2 regions of the Pantoea sp. X-Soil-YNGN-844 genome follow, and region 1 is predicted to be linked to the other one. Evidence: predicted binding sites of a transcription regulator. Region 1 holds the regulator's gene; the other holds the start of a gene.
What was found. The regulator LexA, encoded in region 1, represses DNA repair genes until DNA is damaged. The targets are predictions, from matches to a motif close to TNCTGTATGTACATACAGNA.

Region 1 (7,784 bases):
TTATCGTCAGATTTAGCACGCGTCATTAATGCCGGGTTCGCCAGCACTGCTGAGCCATAAACAGAAGATGCTACGCCGGTGCCACCCATGGCGTCATTACGTGCATCATACCAGGTCCCTGCCGCCATGGCGGAAGAAGAAAGGAAAAGCGCGGTCGCTGCAGCGGAATAATTCAGCGCTGAACGTTGAGCGGATTTTTTCACCATTTGCCTGCCATCACCTGAGAAATTGTCATTGAAACATTCAACGACTGAATAGTTTGTTAGCCCTATTGTGAACCCTGGCTAACGCGTTATTGCTGTGAATTCAAAGGAAACAGTGTCTTAATTCAAAGGATTGGACGTTTTCCAATCAAAAAACCGTTGTAATTGTTCAGACTGTGTCGGGTTATTTCAAATACTGCCAGACTTTCCTTAAGTCTTTCTGAACATTACTTCTTAACTCAGTGAGATGCAAAGCAAAATGCCAACAAATTCCGCTTCATGTCGATTGAGAATGGATCTGATTTCTCGTCAGATTTGAGATAGATAGCGGCTGAAATTCTTAAAATGCTGCTTTATCAGGCAAATAATGCTGTTTTAACAGGCGAAAACGAACATCGGCGCCGCAAAACTATGTGTGATAAAATAACATCACTTATCCAGCGGAGAATTTTTCATGACAAACATGACGTCGCAGCAAATTTTGATTCAGGCTGAAAAAATGTGCCTGCAGCGCGGTGTACGTCTGACTTCGCAGCGTGCTGAGGTATTGCGCCTGATGGCCGAACAGCCAGGCTCGATCAGCGCTTACGATCTGCTGGATCAACTCCGCATCAACGAACCGCAGGCCAAGCCCCCCACCGTATATCGGGCACTCGATTTCCTGCTGGAGCAGGGTTTCATTCATCGGGTGGAGTCCAACAATAGCTACGTCATGTGTCACCACTTTGAGGCACCGGCGCATACCTCAGTGATGCTGGTCTGCGACCGCTGTGCAGCGGTAACGGAGAAACAGGCGCAGGGCGTGGAGAAGATTATCGCGACGCTGGCGGGTGAAGCGCAGTTCGCTTTACGCCACAGTGTGATTGAAGCGCATGGCCTGTGTGAAAATTGTGCTGCAGTAGAAGCCTGTACGCACCATGAAAGCTGCGAACACGATCATCAGGATGAGGGTAAAAAGCGGGGAAAACGCGGGTAACTGGCGCATCTTTGTGTGGTTCCGGTGCGGGTGCACCGGAACGTGTTAACTGATCAGCGCTGCATTACCAGCGGTGGTCTTTATTCTGGCCTTCCCAGTCCGTCACTTCACGCTCTGCTTCATCTTTCGCATAGCCATAACGTTCCTGGATTTTGCCGACCAGCTGATCGCGTTTGCCTTCGATAACCTGCATGTCATCGTCGGTCAGCTTGCCCCATTTCTCTTTCATTTTGCCTTTAAACTGCTTCCAGTTGCCGCTCGCTTCATCTTTATTCATGGCAGACCTCCAATCCTCGGGGTTTAATGATTATCTTGTTACTTAACAAAATAACGATATAAAGCGCTGGTTAACTGCGCCGGATAAAGTTAATTGTAGTAGCCAGATTCACAAACCCGGAATAATACGGAATAATCTGTATCAGCCTGTACAGCGTCAGGCATCAAACCAGCTGTTCTGACGCCAGTGCCTGCGCCAGATGAGCCACAGTGACAGACCGCGCAGCGCCAGGAAAACCGTTACCGCCAGCCACAGTCCGTGATTGCCCAGCGCCGGTACGCTCAGCAGCGTCAGAAAGTAGCCTGCTGCTGCTACCACCATGCTGTTACGCATCTCACGTCCGCGCGTCGCGCCGATAAACATCCCATCCAGCAGATAACACCAGACACCGATCAGCGGCATAACGATCTGCCAGACCAGATAGCGGTCAGCACTTTGTTGCAGCGAAGGAAGGGAGGTCAACAGGGTAACAATCTGCGGGCCAGCAATGGCATAGATCAGCGAGAAGAACAGCGCCACCACCACCGCCTGCCGACAGGCAGAGTGCCAGACGCGCCGCAGTTTGCCGCCATCTTTTGCACCATGCGCCTCGCCGGCAAACGCTTCAACCGCGTAGGCGAAGCCATCCAGCGCATAGGCCGTGAACGTGATGAACATCAGCAATACCGCGTTAACTGCCACCACATCCGGGCCCAGCCGCGCGCCCAGCACGGTCAGCGAGGCGAAACAGAGTTGCAGCATCAGTGAGCGCAGCATGATATCCCGGTTCAGCCGCAGCAGCCGGCCGCTGTCACCGCGCCAGCTCTGCTTCAGCAGGCTCAGGGGAATACCACGCAGCTTCAGGACCCGCCAGACCATGATGCTGCCGACACCCAGCGTAATGTACTCCGCCAGCGCCGTGGCGGTTGCCGCACCCGCGACACCCCAGTGCAGGCCTATGACCAGCCAGAGATCGAGTACGATATTAACCACATTGCCCACCACCAGCAGGATCACCGGCGCGCGCGCATACTGCACGCCCAGCAGCCAGCCCAGAATGACCAGATTTGCCAGCGTAGCAGGCGCACTGAGCCAGCGAATCTGAATAAACAGCGCCGCCTGTTCCAGTACCGCGGGATTACCGCCAACCAGATGGGTCGCCAGCTGAATAATCGGATAACGTAAAGCGATGAACAGTACACCTGCCAGCAGCGCAATGATCAGCGGCTGCGTCAGTGCGCGTGCCAGCGCGGTTTTATCGTCCGCACCAAACGCCTGCGCCGTAAGGCCAGTCGTACTCATTCTAAGGAAAAGCAGCAGCATAAAGAGGAAGCTGGTCACCGTGGTCCCGACCGCAACCCCGCCAAGATAGACAGGGCTGTCGAGATGACCAATAACTGCAGTATCGACCACTCCCAGTAAGGGAACGGTGATATTTGAAAGGATCATCGGCAGCGCAAGCCGCCAGAGATTTTTATCGGTTGCCGTGATAAAGCGCATTCGCCGTTCCGTGCTCGGTGTCGCTGCGCAAAACAGTCAGCGACAAAATTAGGGCAGACAGAATAGCATCAGAAAAGGCGAATGCACGCAGGCCTAAAATCAGAGCCACTCGCCGTTGCGCACCACGCCAACCGCCAAACCTTCAATGGTCAGGGACTGTGCACGGGTATCGACAACAATCGGGTCAAAATCACTGTTTTCAGGCAGCAGATGCACGATAGCACCCTGCTTTTTCCAGCGCTTAACGGTGACTTCATCATCGATGCGGGCAACGACAACCTGGCCGTTGCGCACATCCTGGGTTTTATGTACCGCGAGCAGGTCGCCATCCATAATCCCGATATCTTTCATCGACATTCCGCTGACGCGCAGCAGGAAGTCGGCAGACGGCTTAAACAGGCCCGGATCGACCTTGTAGTGGGTTTCGATATGTTCCTGCGCCATGATCGGCTCACCGGCAGCAACCCGGCCAATCAACGGTATGCCTTCTGAGGCTTCTTCTTCCATTAACAGACGAATGCCGCGCGATGCACCCGAAACGATCTCAATGACACCTTTACGCGCCAGCGCTTTCAGGTGCTCTTCTGCCGCATTCGGTGAGCGGAAGCCCAGTTGTGCAGCAATCTCTGCGCGCGTAGGCGGCATGCCTGTTGAAGAAATATGGTCGCGAATCAGGTCATAGACCTGCTGCTGCCTGCTGGTTAATGCTTTCATCCCGCCCCCTGGTTGTTTATACAGTCGCTGTGAGTATATACAGGTATTGGCGAAATGGAAACCGATTGTCAGGCAAAACGCGGCTTCCGGCGCGATATGGAACGCTTATCGCAAATGTGTCCAGAGCAGCGCGATCCAGACAAACAGTGCCAGTAAGATGCTGATCAGTACCGCCGCAGAGCCCATATCTTTGGCCCGGCCCGCCAGCGGATGATGCTCCTGACCGATGCGGTCAACGACCGCTTCAATGGCGCTATTAAGGATTTCAACAATGACGACCAGCACCACTGCCCCGATCATCAGGATGCGTGAGACCACATCGACATCCAGCCAGCAGGCGATAATAATGGCGACCAGCGCAGCCAGGGCTTCCTGACGAAACGCCGCTTCATGTTGCCAGGCGGCACGCAGTCCCTGCCAGGAGTAACCTGCGGCTTTAACTATTCTGATAAGTCCGGTGGCATTATTTGCCATGATGTGGGAACCCTTTTATCGGATTGACGTCAATGTCTGGGCTGCGTGCAATTGGCACCACCACAGATCTTCGCTGCACTTTCTGGTATGCTTGCGGCGCTTTGCTAACAAGAGGCTTCATGTTGTCTATGTCAGGTTGGCGTAAACTCTATTACAAATTGCTTAATTTACCACTGTCGTTTTTGGTAAAAAGTAAGGCCATTCCGGCCGATCCCGTGTCTGAACATGGTCTGGATCCGACCCGACCTATTATGTATGTTTTGCCTTACGATTCGAAGGCCGACTTACTGACTTTACGCGCGCAGTGTCTGCGGCATCATCTGCCTGACCCGCTCTCTCCGCTGGAGATTGATGGTTCACTGCTGCCGCGCCACGTATTTATCCACGATGGCCCGCGCGTCTTCCCCTATTTTGTGCCCAGCGTGGAATCGGTGAAAATCTTTCACGATTACCTCGATCTGCATCGCAATAATCCTACGCTGGATATCCAGATGCTGCCGGTAACGGTGATGTTTGGTCGCGCACCAGGACGTGAAGTTCAGGGCGAAGCCACGCCACACCTGCGGGTGCTGAACGGCGTACAGAAATTCTTTGCGGTGATCTGGCACGGACGCGACAGTTTTGTTCGCTTCTCGCCGACCGTTTCGCTGCGCCGCATGGCCACGGAACACGGTACGGATAAGTCGATTGCCCAGAAACTGGCTCGCGTGGCGCGCATCCATTTTGCCCGTCAGCGGCTGGCGGCGATTGGCCCGCGGTTACCGGCGCGTCAGGATCTGTTTAACCGTCTGCTGCAATCCAAAGCGATTGAAAAAGCCGTCGAAGATGAAGCACGCAGCAAAAAAATCTCCCATGAGAAAGCGCAGCAGAATGCTGTCGAGATGATGGAAGAAATTGCCGCCAACTTCTCTTATGAAGCGATTCGCGTTACCGACCGCGTGATGGGCTGGCTCTGGAGTCGTCTCTATCAGGGCATCAACGTCAATGGCGGCGAAAAAGTGCGCCAGCTGGCGCAGGATGGCCACGAGATTGTCTATGTGCCGTGCCATCGCAGCCACATGGATTATCTGCTGCTCTCCTACGTGCTCTATCATCAGGGCCTGGTCCCGCCACACATTGCTGCCGGTATCAACCTCAACTTCTGGCCAGCCGGCCCGATTTTCCGTCGTCTGGGCGCATTCTTTATTCGTCGTACTTTTAAAGGCAACAAGCTCTACGCCACGGTGTTCCGTGAATATCTCGGCGAGCTGTTTACCCGCGGCTATTCGGTTGAGTACTTTGTCGAGGGTGGTCGTTCTCGTACCGGCCGCCTGCTGGACCCGAAAACCGGCACCTTAGCCATGACATTGCAGGCGATGCTGCGCGGCGGTAACCGCCCGATCACGCTGGTGCCGATCTACATCGGCTATGAGCACGTGATGGAAGTGGGTACTTACGCCAAAGAACTGCGCGGCGCGGCGAAAGAGAAAGAGGGCTTCATGCAGATGGTGCGTGGCTTGCGCAAGCTGCGCAATCTCGGTCAGGGTTATGTTAACTTTGGCGAGCCGCTGCCGCTGGTCAACTATCTCAATAAGCAGGTGCCGGAATGGCGCGATGCCATCGATCCGATTGAGCCGCAGCGTCCGAGCTGGTTAACACCGACGGTCAATGATATCGCGGCCAGTCTGATGGTGCGTATCAATGAAGCGGGCGCGGCCAATGCCATGAACCTCTGTGTTACCGCTTTGCTGGCGTCACGTCAGCGCTCACTCACCCGTGAACAGCTGATTGAACAGCTGGAGTGCTATACCCAGTTGCTGCGCAATGTGCCTTATTCACCTAACGCGACCGTACCCGATCTTTCAGCGGAAGCGCTGCTGGATCACGCCATGGGTATGAATAAGTTTGAGAGTGAAAAGGACAGTATTGGCGACATCATCATTCTGCCGCGTGAGCAGGCGGTGCTGATGACCTACTATCGCAACAATATTCATCACATGCTGGTGATGCCGTCGCTGATTGCCGCCATAGTTCAGCAGCATCAGACGCTGACTGAAGCCGAACTGCTGCGTCAGGTGAGCCTGATCTACCCGATGCTGAAGAGCGAACTGTTCCTGCGCTGGCAGACCGATGAGCTGCCGCAACTGCTGACCGATATCAGTCAGGAGCTGGCGCGTCAGGGCCTGATTACCTTCGAAGCCGGTGAGTTGCGCTTTACTGCGGCACGCTACCGCACGCTGCAACTGCTGGCTGCCGGTGTGCGCGAAACGCTGCAGCGTTATGCCATTACCTTCTCTATTCTCAGCGCCAAGCCGACGATTAACCGTGGCACGCTGGAGAAAGAGAGCCGGACGCTGGCGCAGCGTCTGTCGGTACTGCACGGTATCAACGCGCCGGAGTTCTTCGACAAAGCGGTCTTTACCTCACTGGTGCTGACGCTGCGTGACGAAGGGTATATCAGCGACAGCGGTGATGCCGATGTCGCGCAGACCCTGGCGACCTGGCATATCCTGGCTGACCTGGTCACCAGTGATGTCCGCATGACGATTGAAACCGCGGTGGCGCACGACTGACACCCGCGCCCAGTAAAAAGGCGACCTCATGAGGTCGCCTTTTTTATAGACCAGGTCTGGTCCGATTCGCTGTAAGACGGTGCCTGCTCAGGGAACATGGTCAGATCGGAAAGACGCAAAAGCGTCATCCCTGACTGCTCGGCCCGCGCCGTCCCTGGCGCGGGACGCTTTCCTCTTCTGCCCATGTTCCCTGCTCGTTGAGCTTATCCATTGCTGCCAGATTCACCCTCATCAGGTTTGGCGACTTCCCGGATCGCCTTTTTATGTCTGGAATCTCTCTATCAGAACAGCTGGCTGAACGGCGGAGAATTCATCAGCACACCGAGGAACAGCACCATCCCGACATAGTTATTATTGAGAAAAGCCTGGAAACAGGGCTGGCGCTCGCGTCCGGCGATCAGCTTCTGCTGATAAACAAACAGCGCAGCCGCCAGCAGCAGCGTCCAGTAGAAGGCGCCGTTCAGATGCAGCATCATGCCCACCAGCGCCATCAGCAGCAGGGTTGCCAGTTGCAGCAACCCGATGATCAGCTTGTCGAAACGACCAAATAAAATCGCCGTCGACTTTACGCCAATCTTGAGGTCATCATCCCGATCAACCATCGCATACTGGGTGTCGTAAGCGACCGTCCAGCAAATGTTGGCAATAAACACCAGCCAGCAGACCAGAGGTAAGGACTCACTAACTGCGGACCAGGCCATAGGAATCGCCCAGCCAAACGCGGCCCCCAGCACCACCTGCGGCAGGTGGGTGTAGCGCTTCATAAAGGGATAGACCCAGGCCAGCGCCAGTCCCACGACGGAGAGCATGATCGTCATCAGGTTCATGGTCAGCACCAGCGCAAAAGCCACCAGCGCCAGGATCACGAACAGCAGCTTCGCCTCTTTTGCACTCACCGCGCCGCTGGCCAGTGGCCGGTGCTTCGTACGCTCCACATGACCATCAACTTTGCGGTCGGCGTAGTCATTGATCACACAACCCGCCGCGCGCATCACAAACACCCCGGCAACGAATACCACCAGCACCGGCAGTGGCGGGATCGCCCTGTCAGCCAGCCATAATGCCCAGAGCGTGGGCCACATCAGCAGCAGCGTCCCGATCGGTTTGTC
Region 2 (7,784 bases), 3.0 Mb from region 1:
CCGCGCTGATTGCCATGGCGATTAGCATCTCCAGCAGGCTGAATCCGGCGATTTTCAACGGCACGTCTCCTCATTCATCATGCAGAGGCGAATACGGGCTCTGGCTGAGATAATCAGCCGCATGCGTCCGGCGCTGTTCCCCAGCTCTATACTGCCCGCCTTAGCGACATTGCGGCGGCCATAGAAACCCGGCTCGCCCCAAATGTCATAGAGCGCCACGCCCGCGTGCGGCGCGATGAAATGCAGCCGTTTCCCGTGAACACACCCCACAACGGGGCGGTTGCCGGCACCGATGCACCAGGGCTCGCCAGGCTGTGACCATAATACCAGGTCGCTATTTTGCCGGTTGGCCTGGGCACGCAGTCGTAGCAGGAATCCCTGCAATTGCTGAGCGCTGTCGCGCAGTTGCTGCCGCTGTTGCCAGCGCTGCCAGCCGTGTAGCGCGGCAAGGCTTAGAATGCCGGCAATCACCATTACCAGCAGCAGCTCCGGCAGGGTAAAACCGCGTAAGTGTGCTGTTTTCATAGCGTCAGAGTGCGGGTGATGAACAGGCGAAACAACAGGTGTTGTGACAGGCTGGAAAGCATGTCGCAGAGAATCTTCACCCCGCACACAGGCAGTGGCAGAAGCGTGCGAACGGTGCCGCAGATTTACCGGTATGCAGGCAAAAAAAAGCCCCGGCGAAGTTGCCAGGGCGTTATCTTTTATCGCGGGTCAGATGGCGACAGGCGCTTTGATCGCGGGATGCGGATCGTAGCCCTCAATCTCGAAATCGTCGAACTGATAGTCAAACAGTGACGCCGGTTTGCGTTTGATCACCAGCTTTGGCAACGGACGTGGCTCGCGAGTCAGCTGCAGGCGTGCCTGCTCCAGATGGTTGCTGTAGAGGTGTGTATCACCGCCAGTCCAGACGAAGTCACCTACCTGCAGATCGCACTGCTGCGCCACCATATGCACCAACAGCGCATAGCTGGCGATGTTAAACGGCAGACCCAGGAAGATGTCGCACGAGCGCTGATAAAGCTGGCAGGAGAGCTTGCCATCCGCCACATAGAACTGGAAGAACGCATGGCAAGGAGCCAGCGCCATCTCGCTGAGCTCACCAACGTTCCAGGCAGAAACGATAATCCGACGTGAGTCAGGATCGCGCTTCAGCTGCTCGATCACCTGGCTTAACTGGTCAATTTCCTGACCGCTGGCCGTGCCCCAGCTGCGCCACTGTTTGCCATACACCGGGCCGAGATCGCCATTCTCATCTGCCCACTCGTCCCAGATGGAGACGTTATTTTCCTTAAGATAACCGATGTTGGTGTCACCTTTCAGGAACCACAGCAGCTCATGAATAATGGAGCGGATATGGCATTTCTTGGTGGTGACCAGCGGAAAACCATCCTGCAGATTGAAACGCATCTGGTGACCAAAAATTGAAAGCGTACCCGTGCCGGTACGGTCAGCTTTTGGTGTGCCTTCGTGCAGCACATGTTGCATTAAATCCAGATACTGTTTCATTTTTCCTCGCGAAATTGTGGCTGCGGGCGACGACGATACGCCCAGAACATCATAATAATACCGGCAACAATCATCGGCACAGAGAGGATCTGTCCCATACTGATTCCGCCTTCAAACAGGCCAAGCTGGGCATCCGGCTGACGGAAGAACTCAACGATTATACGGAAGGCGCCGTAGCCAATCAGGAACAGGCCAGAGACGCTGCCCATCGGGCGCGGCTTGCGAATAAACAGATTCAGAATGATAAACAGCACCACACCTTCCAGCGCCAGTTCATAGAGCTGCGAAGCATGACGTGGCAGTACGCCGTAGGTGTTAAGCAGTTCCTGATATTGCGGATTGGTGGCGGCCAGCGCGACATCTTCGCTGCGGGAGCCAGGGAACAGCATGGCGTAACGGAAGCCCGGATCGACACGTCCCCACAGCTCGCCGTTAATGAAGTTGCCGAGACGACCGGCACCCAGCCCAAACGGGATCAGCGGCGCAATGAAATCCGAAACCTGGAAGAAATTACGTTTAGTGCGGCGGGCAAAGATCAGCATCACCACAATCACCCCGATCAGGCCACCGTGGAACGACATGCCGCCATCCCAGACTTTGAACAGATAGAGAGGATTTTCCAGGAACAGCGGTAAGTTGTAGAACAGGACATAGCCGATACGGCCGCCCAGGAAGACGCCCAGGAAACCGGCGTAAAGCAGGTTCTCAACTTCCTCTTTTTTCCAGCCGCTGCCAGGCTGATTGGCGCGGCGTACTGCCAGCCACATGGCGAAAACAAAGCCTACCAGATACATCAGACCGTACCAGTGCAGCGAAACCGGTCCGATCGAGAAGATCACCGGATCGAACTGCGGAAATGCAATATAGCCGTTATTCATCATTCACCGTCTATTTTTCAACCCTGAAAAGGGGTGTTGTCAGGCACATAAATTAAGGCTGCGCATCATAGCACAGCCGGTTTTGTGAATTGTCTTGCAAATGTAAACGCGGATAACGCGTAAAGCCTGCTTCAGCATCTAACGACCGCCGCGAATCAAGCCACCTAATCCGCGCCGCTCCATAAAGGCCGAAACCAGATGGCGAACTTCGGTGGCGGTGTCGGCATTCATTCCCTGCTCGCTGAGCTTCTGTACCTCTTCACGATCCAGATGACGCAACAGATACTTAACGCGCGGTACGTTTTTACCGTTCATGCTGAGATGGTGATAACCCAGGCCTATCAGCAGCGCGACGCACATCGGATCGCCTGCCATTTCACCACACAGGCACAATTCCAGATTGGCCAGGCGGGCTTCCTGCGCAATCGCATTCAGTGCGCGCAGCATCGCCGGATGCAGCGAGTCGTACAGATTCGCGACGCGGGTGTTGTTGCGATCCACCGCCAGCAGATACTGCGTCAGGTCGTTGGTGCCGACCGAGACAAAATCGACCCGTGACGCCAGATGCGGGATCATAAACAGCATCGACGGCACTTCGATCATGATGCCGATACGGGGCGTGGGGATCGCATAGCCCAGCATCTCTTCAACCTCGCGTCCGGCTCGCTCAATCAGCTGCTTTGCGTCGTCAATCTCGTCGATATGACTGATCATCGGCAGCAGGATACTGAGGTTACCGGAGGCAGCATTGGCGCGCAGCATCGCGCGCACCTGCACCAGGAAAATTTCCGGCTGGTCGAGCGTCAGGCGGATGCCACGCCAGCCCAGGCAGGGGTTCTCTTCACTGATCGGCATGTAGGGCAGCTGTTTGTCTGCCCCCACATCCAGCGTTCTCAGCGTTACCGGCTTGTTGTGGAACAGCTGCAACATGCCCTGATACTGCGCCACCTGCTCCTCTTCCGACGGGAAGCCGTTCTGCAGCATAAACGGGATTTCGGTGCGGTAGAGGCCGATACCATCCACCCAGCTGCCCAGCGCCTGTTCATGTTCCGGGCTTAATCCGGCATTGAGCATCACCTGCACGCGTTCGCCACTTTTCAGCTCACCCGGCTGATCGACTACGCCTTCCGCCATTTTGCTCAGCGCGTTCTCTTCGCTGATCAGCCGCTGATACTCCTGCACCAGCACCGGCTCGGGATCGATCAGCAGCTCACCGCGATAGCCATCAACGATCAGCAGGCGTTTGTTGAGCTGATGAGGCTGGATGTCAGCGCCCATCACCGTCGGGATGCCCATGGCGCGCGTCAGGATCGCCGCGTGGGAGTTAGCTGCACCGTCACGCACTACCACACCCGCCAGCCGCTCCTGCGGCAGCTCCGCTAAGGTGGTGGCGGTCAGCTCATCGGCGACCAGCACAAAGCGTTCCGGCCAGGCATTGGTGCCGACCAGAGTATCATCGAGGTGAAACAGCAGACGCTGACCCAGCACCCGCAGATCGCCAGCGCGTTCACGCAGGTAGTTGTCAGTCAGGCTGGCGAACTGTTCAGCAAACTTCTCGATCACCTGTTTCACGGCCCACTCCGCGACCGATCCGCGCTCGATCTCGTCGAACAGATCTTTCTTTAGTCGGGCATCGGTTAACAGGTGGGAGTAGAGATCGAAAATGGCCGCGCTCTCTTTCTGGGCGCTGGCGCTGAAGCGTTTGCTGAAGCGGCGGAATTCACTGGCCGCTTCGCTCATGGCAAGCGACAGACGCTCACGTTCACGCTGCACATCCAGCGTCGAGGCGGCCGAAACCTGATCGAGCAGAGGCTGCGTCTCATCGACCCAGCCGGGTGCCACCGCTACGCCAGGCGCTGCCGCTATGGCGCGCACCCGCGTCTGCCGGAACTGACCAAACAGCTGACCCATTTGAGACTGCGACAGCAGCGCTGCCATCTGGGTGGCGAGCGTCACCAGGAATGACTCTTCGCTTTCATCAAACTGACGGTGTTCGCGCTGCTGCACCACCAGCACGCCAAGAAGCTGGCGACGGCTGATAATGGGCACGCCGAGGAAGGAGCGATAACGCTCCTCTTTGACTGCGGGGATATATTTAAAGCTGGGGTGACTCTGGGCGTCAGCAAGGTTGATCGGTTCGGCCAGACGGCCCACTAAACCGACGATACCTTCGTCAAACGCCAGCGTCACGGTGCGGCCACGCGGTTTTTTGAGGCCGCGCGTCGCCATCAGGTAATAGCAGCGACGATCGTGGTCGGCGAGGTAAACGGAACAGACTTCCGTGTCCATCGCCAGACAGATCTCATTGACCAGGATGTCGAGTGCTTCATTGAGACGCGGCGCACTCGCCACTTTTTCTACAATTTCGCGCAACTGAGTGAGCATAAAGGGCGTGGCCTATCCTCTCTTACGTCGATGGGCAGGATTATTTCGCTGCCCCGCACTCTCCTGCATAGACATCACCACGCCAGCGAATTCCTTCATTACCCGACGATAGACATCGCGCTTAAAGGAGACAACCTGACGCACCGGATACCAGAAACTGACCCAGCGCCAGCCGTCAAACTCCGGCGTGCTGCTGTGCTGCACATTGATATCCGCGTCATTACACATTAACTGCAGAAGAAACCACTTTTGTTTCTGGCCGATACATACCGGCTTTGTGTCCCAACGCACCAAACGTTTTGGCAACTTGTAACGCAACCAGTTACGGGTAGAGGCAAGTATTCGAACATCTTTCCGGTGTAATCCGACCTCTTCGAACAGTTCGCGATACATCGCCTGTTCTGCGGTTTCACCGGGATTGATGCCTCCCTGAGGAAATTGCCAGGAGTGCTGTCCAAAGCGCCTGGCCCATAACACTTGTCCCTGCCGGTTACAGATTACGATACCAACATTCGGGCGGTAGCCATCATCATCGATCACCGGACTACCTCAAAGCAAAATTTGAATGGCCTGATTGTTTCACACTCCTTACAGGCGGTAAACCACTGGATTCATGGGGGGTTGAGCCATCAATAGCGGGATAACTCACAGAAAAGGGCAAAGTTATAAACAAAGACCGCAAAAAAGATCGATCTTATTCACCTTTTCTGTGGATAGCTTTGTGAAGAACGCGGGAGTTAACTGAATAACCCTGTCATCACACCTGGGAATGCCAAAAAGAGACAATTGCCTATCTTACTGATTAAAAATGAAATTAATGCAGAATTACGCTTCATCGTCTTTTTATAAACAGCGAATATTTTTACGCCCACTGACAATTGGCTAAATTATAAGCACAGTGCTTTTTATCCACAGATAATTGCTCAGGGTTAGGTCAGTGCGGTGAAAATTTGGTCAAATAGCAAAAAGTCAAGGCTGTAAATGGAACCAGTACCGCAAACATAAGGGGGTTATCCCACTTTTCTGTGGATAACCGGGCTGGAGATCCTGTTCATTGTTGCGGGTAAGCTGGGATAACCCTGACCCACTACGGGTAGCGTAAGGGCAATCCACCTAAAAAAGCATGATCTATCATGTTATTATCGCTCCCGGACACGATTTATTTTAGCGGGACAACTTAGCTACCCGCAGCTGTACAAATTTTAATCATTGCGAGTTATCAACATGTGTTATCCACCAGGACCACCCGAAGATGAAGCCACCCTGCTGGCACGCGCGCAGGATTTAGCCGGATTACCTATGGAAACGCTGGCTGCGCGTGCCGGTCTGCCCATGCCTGCGGATCTTAAACGCGATAAAGGCTGGGTCGGTATGCTGCTGGAGTGGCACCTTGGGGCGAGTGCGGGCAGCAAAGCGGAACAGGACTTTGCCCATCTGGGTATCGAACTGAAAACCATCCCGATTGATGCACAGGGTAAACCGCTGGAAACCACCTTTGTCTGCGTCGCACCGCTGACCGGTAACAGCGGCGTGACCTGGCTCACCAGCCATGTGCGTCACAAGCTGATGCGGGTGTTGTGGATCCCGGTTGAAGGCGGACGCGAGATTCCGCTGCGGGAACGCCGTGTCGGCGCGCCGCTGTTATGGAGTCCGAATGCGGAAGAAGATGAGATGCTGCGTCAGGACTGGGAAGAACTGATGGATATGATCGTGCTGGGGCGCGTTGAGCAGATTACCGCACGGCATGGTGCCTGGCTGCAAATCCGGCCCAAAGCCGCCAACAGTAAGGCACTGACCGAGGGAATCGGCGATCAGGGCCAGCCTATCATGACCCTGCCGCGCGGCTTCTACCTGAAGAAGAGCTTCACCGGTCCCCTGCTGGCACGCCATTTTCTCCTGTAAATCGCTTATCCTGCGCGACCAACGTCGCAATTTTGTGGGAGATTGGCGAATTCAATGCGTATAATCGCCGTTTACTTTTCGTTTAGGATTGAATGCCGGTATGTTTGAGTGGATTTCTGATCCCAACGCCTGGCTGGCGCTGGGCACCCTGACCATCCTTGAGGTGGTGCTGGGTATTGATAACATCATTTTCCTGTCGCTGGTGGTCGCTAAACTGCCCAAACACCAGCAGGCCAGTGCACGCCGCATTGGTCTGATGGGGGCGATGTTAATGCGTCTTGGCCTGCTGGCTTCCATCGCGTGGGTCGCCCGTCTGACTAACCCGCTGTTTACGCTGATGGATCATGCCTTCTCGGCGCGCGATCTGATTCTGCTGTTTGGCGGTCTGTTCCTGCTGTGGAAATCGAGCATGGAGATCCATGAAACGATTGAAGGCAGCGAAGGCGAACACAATACCCGCGTTCATTCGTTCCTTGGCGCGATTGTGCAGATCATGATGCTCGACATTATTTTCAGCCTCGACTCGGTGATTACCGCCATCGGCCTCTCCGATCATCTGTTCATTATGATGGCAGCCGTCGTGATTGCAGTGCTGATGATGATGTTTGCGGCACGCGCTATTGGTGAGTTTGTCGAGCGCCATCCGTCAGTGAAAATGCTGGCACTCTCCTTCCTGATTCTGGTCGGTTTTACCCTGATTCTGGAGAGTTTCGCGGTCCACGTACCAAAAGGTTACATTTATTTCGCTATGTTCTTCTCCATGGCGGTTGAGTGCCTTAACCTGATGCGCAGTAAGAAAAAGCACGCCTGAGAAAGTCAAGGGCGAGCCTGCTCGCCCGGTTATTTTCAGAATCCTACGATTAACCCTGCCGGCAAAACCATTTATTACTACACTTTTTGCACTTAACGATTTGTGAGGAAGAGGCGTGATGAAAGGGTGGGCAGGCGTAGCACTGGTGATGGTAACCGCAGCGTTACTGAGTGGATGCAGTTCTGATTATGTCATGGCGACCAAAGATGGCCGGATGATCATGACCGAGGGCAAGCCGAGCATTGATAAAGAGACCGGCCTGGTGCAGTACACCGACCAGACGGGTCACGAGGTGCAGA

Region 2: the regulator LexA is predicted to act here: its motif matches at 5,746-5,765, upstream of mutH (DNA mismatch repair endonuclease MutH).

What each region holds. Positions count from the first base shown of each region.
Region 1 covers NZ_AP036007.1:316,078-323,861, reverse strand. Annotated here, with positions in the region: gene AC6I8C_RS01385 (conjugal transfer protein TraF) at 1-206, opposite strand, end outside; gene zur (zinc uptake transcriptional repressor Zur) at 658-1,179, shown strand; gene AC6I8C_RS01375 (CsbD family protein) at 1,244-1,456, opposite strand; gene dinF (MATE family efflux transporter DinF) at 1,613-2,935, opposite strand; gene lexA (transcriptional repressor LexA) at 3,035-3,649, opposite strand; gene AC6I8C_RS01360 (diacylglycerol kinase) at 3,755-4,123, opposite strand; gene plsB (glycerol-3-phosphate 1-O-acyltransferase PlsB) at 4,252-6,675, shown strand; gene ubiA (4-hydroxybenzoate octaprenyltransferase) at 6,957-7,784, opposite strand, start outside.
Region 2 covers NZ_AP036007.1:3,277,700-3,285,483, forward strand. Annotated here, with positions in the region: gene AC6I8C_RS15155 (prepilin peptidase-dependent protein) at 1-58, opposite strand, end outside; gene AC6I8C_RS15160 (prepilin-type N-terminal cleavage/methylation domain-containing protein) at 55-525, opposite strand; gene thyA (thymidylate synthase) at 715-1,509, opposite strand; gene lgt (prolipoprotein diacylglyceryl transferase) at 1,506-2,387, opposite strand; gene ptsP (phosphoenolpyruvate--protein phosphotransferase) at 2,526-4,772, opposite strand; gene rppH (RNA pyrophosphohydrolase) at 4,785-5,312, opposite strand; gene mutH (DNA mismatch repair endonuclease MutH) at 5,997-6,674, shown strand; gene AC6I8C_RS15190 (TerC family protein) at 6,775-7,485, shown strand; gene AC6I8C_RS15195 (YgdI/YgdR family lipoprotein) at 7,604-7,784, shown strand, end outside.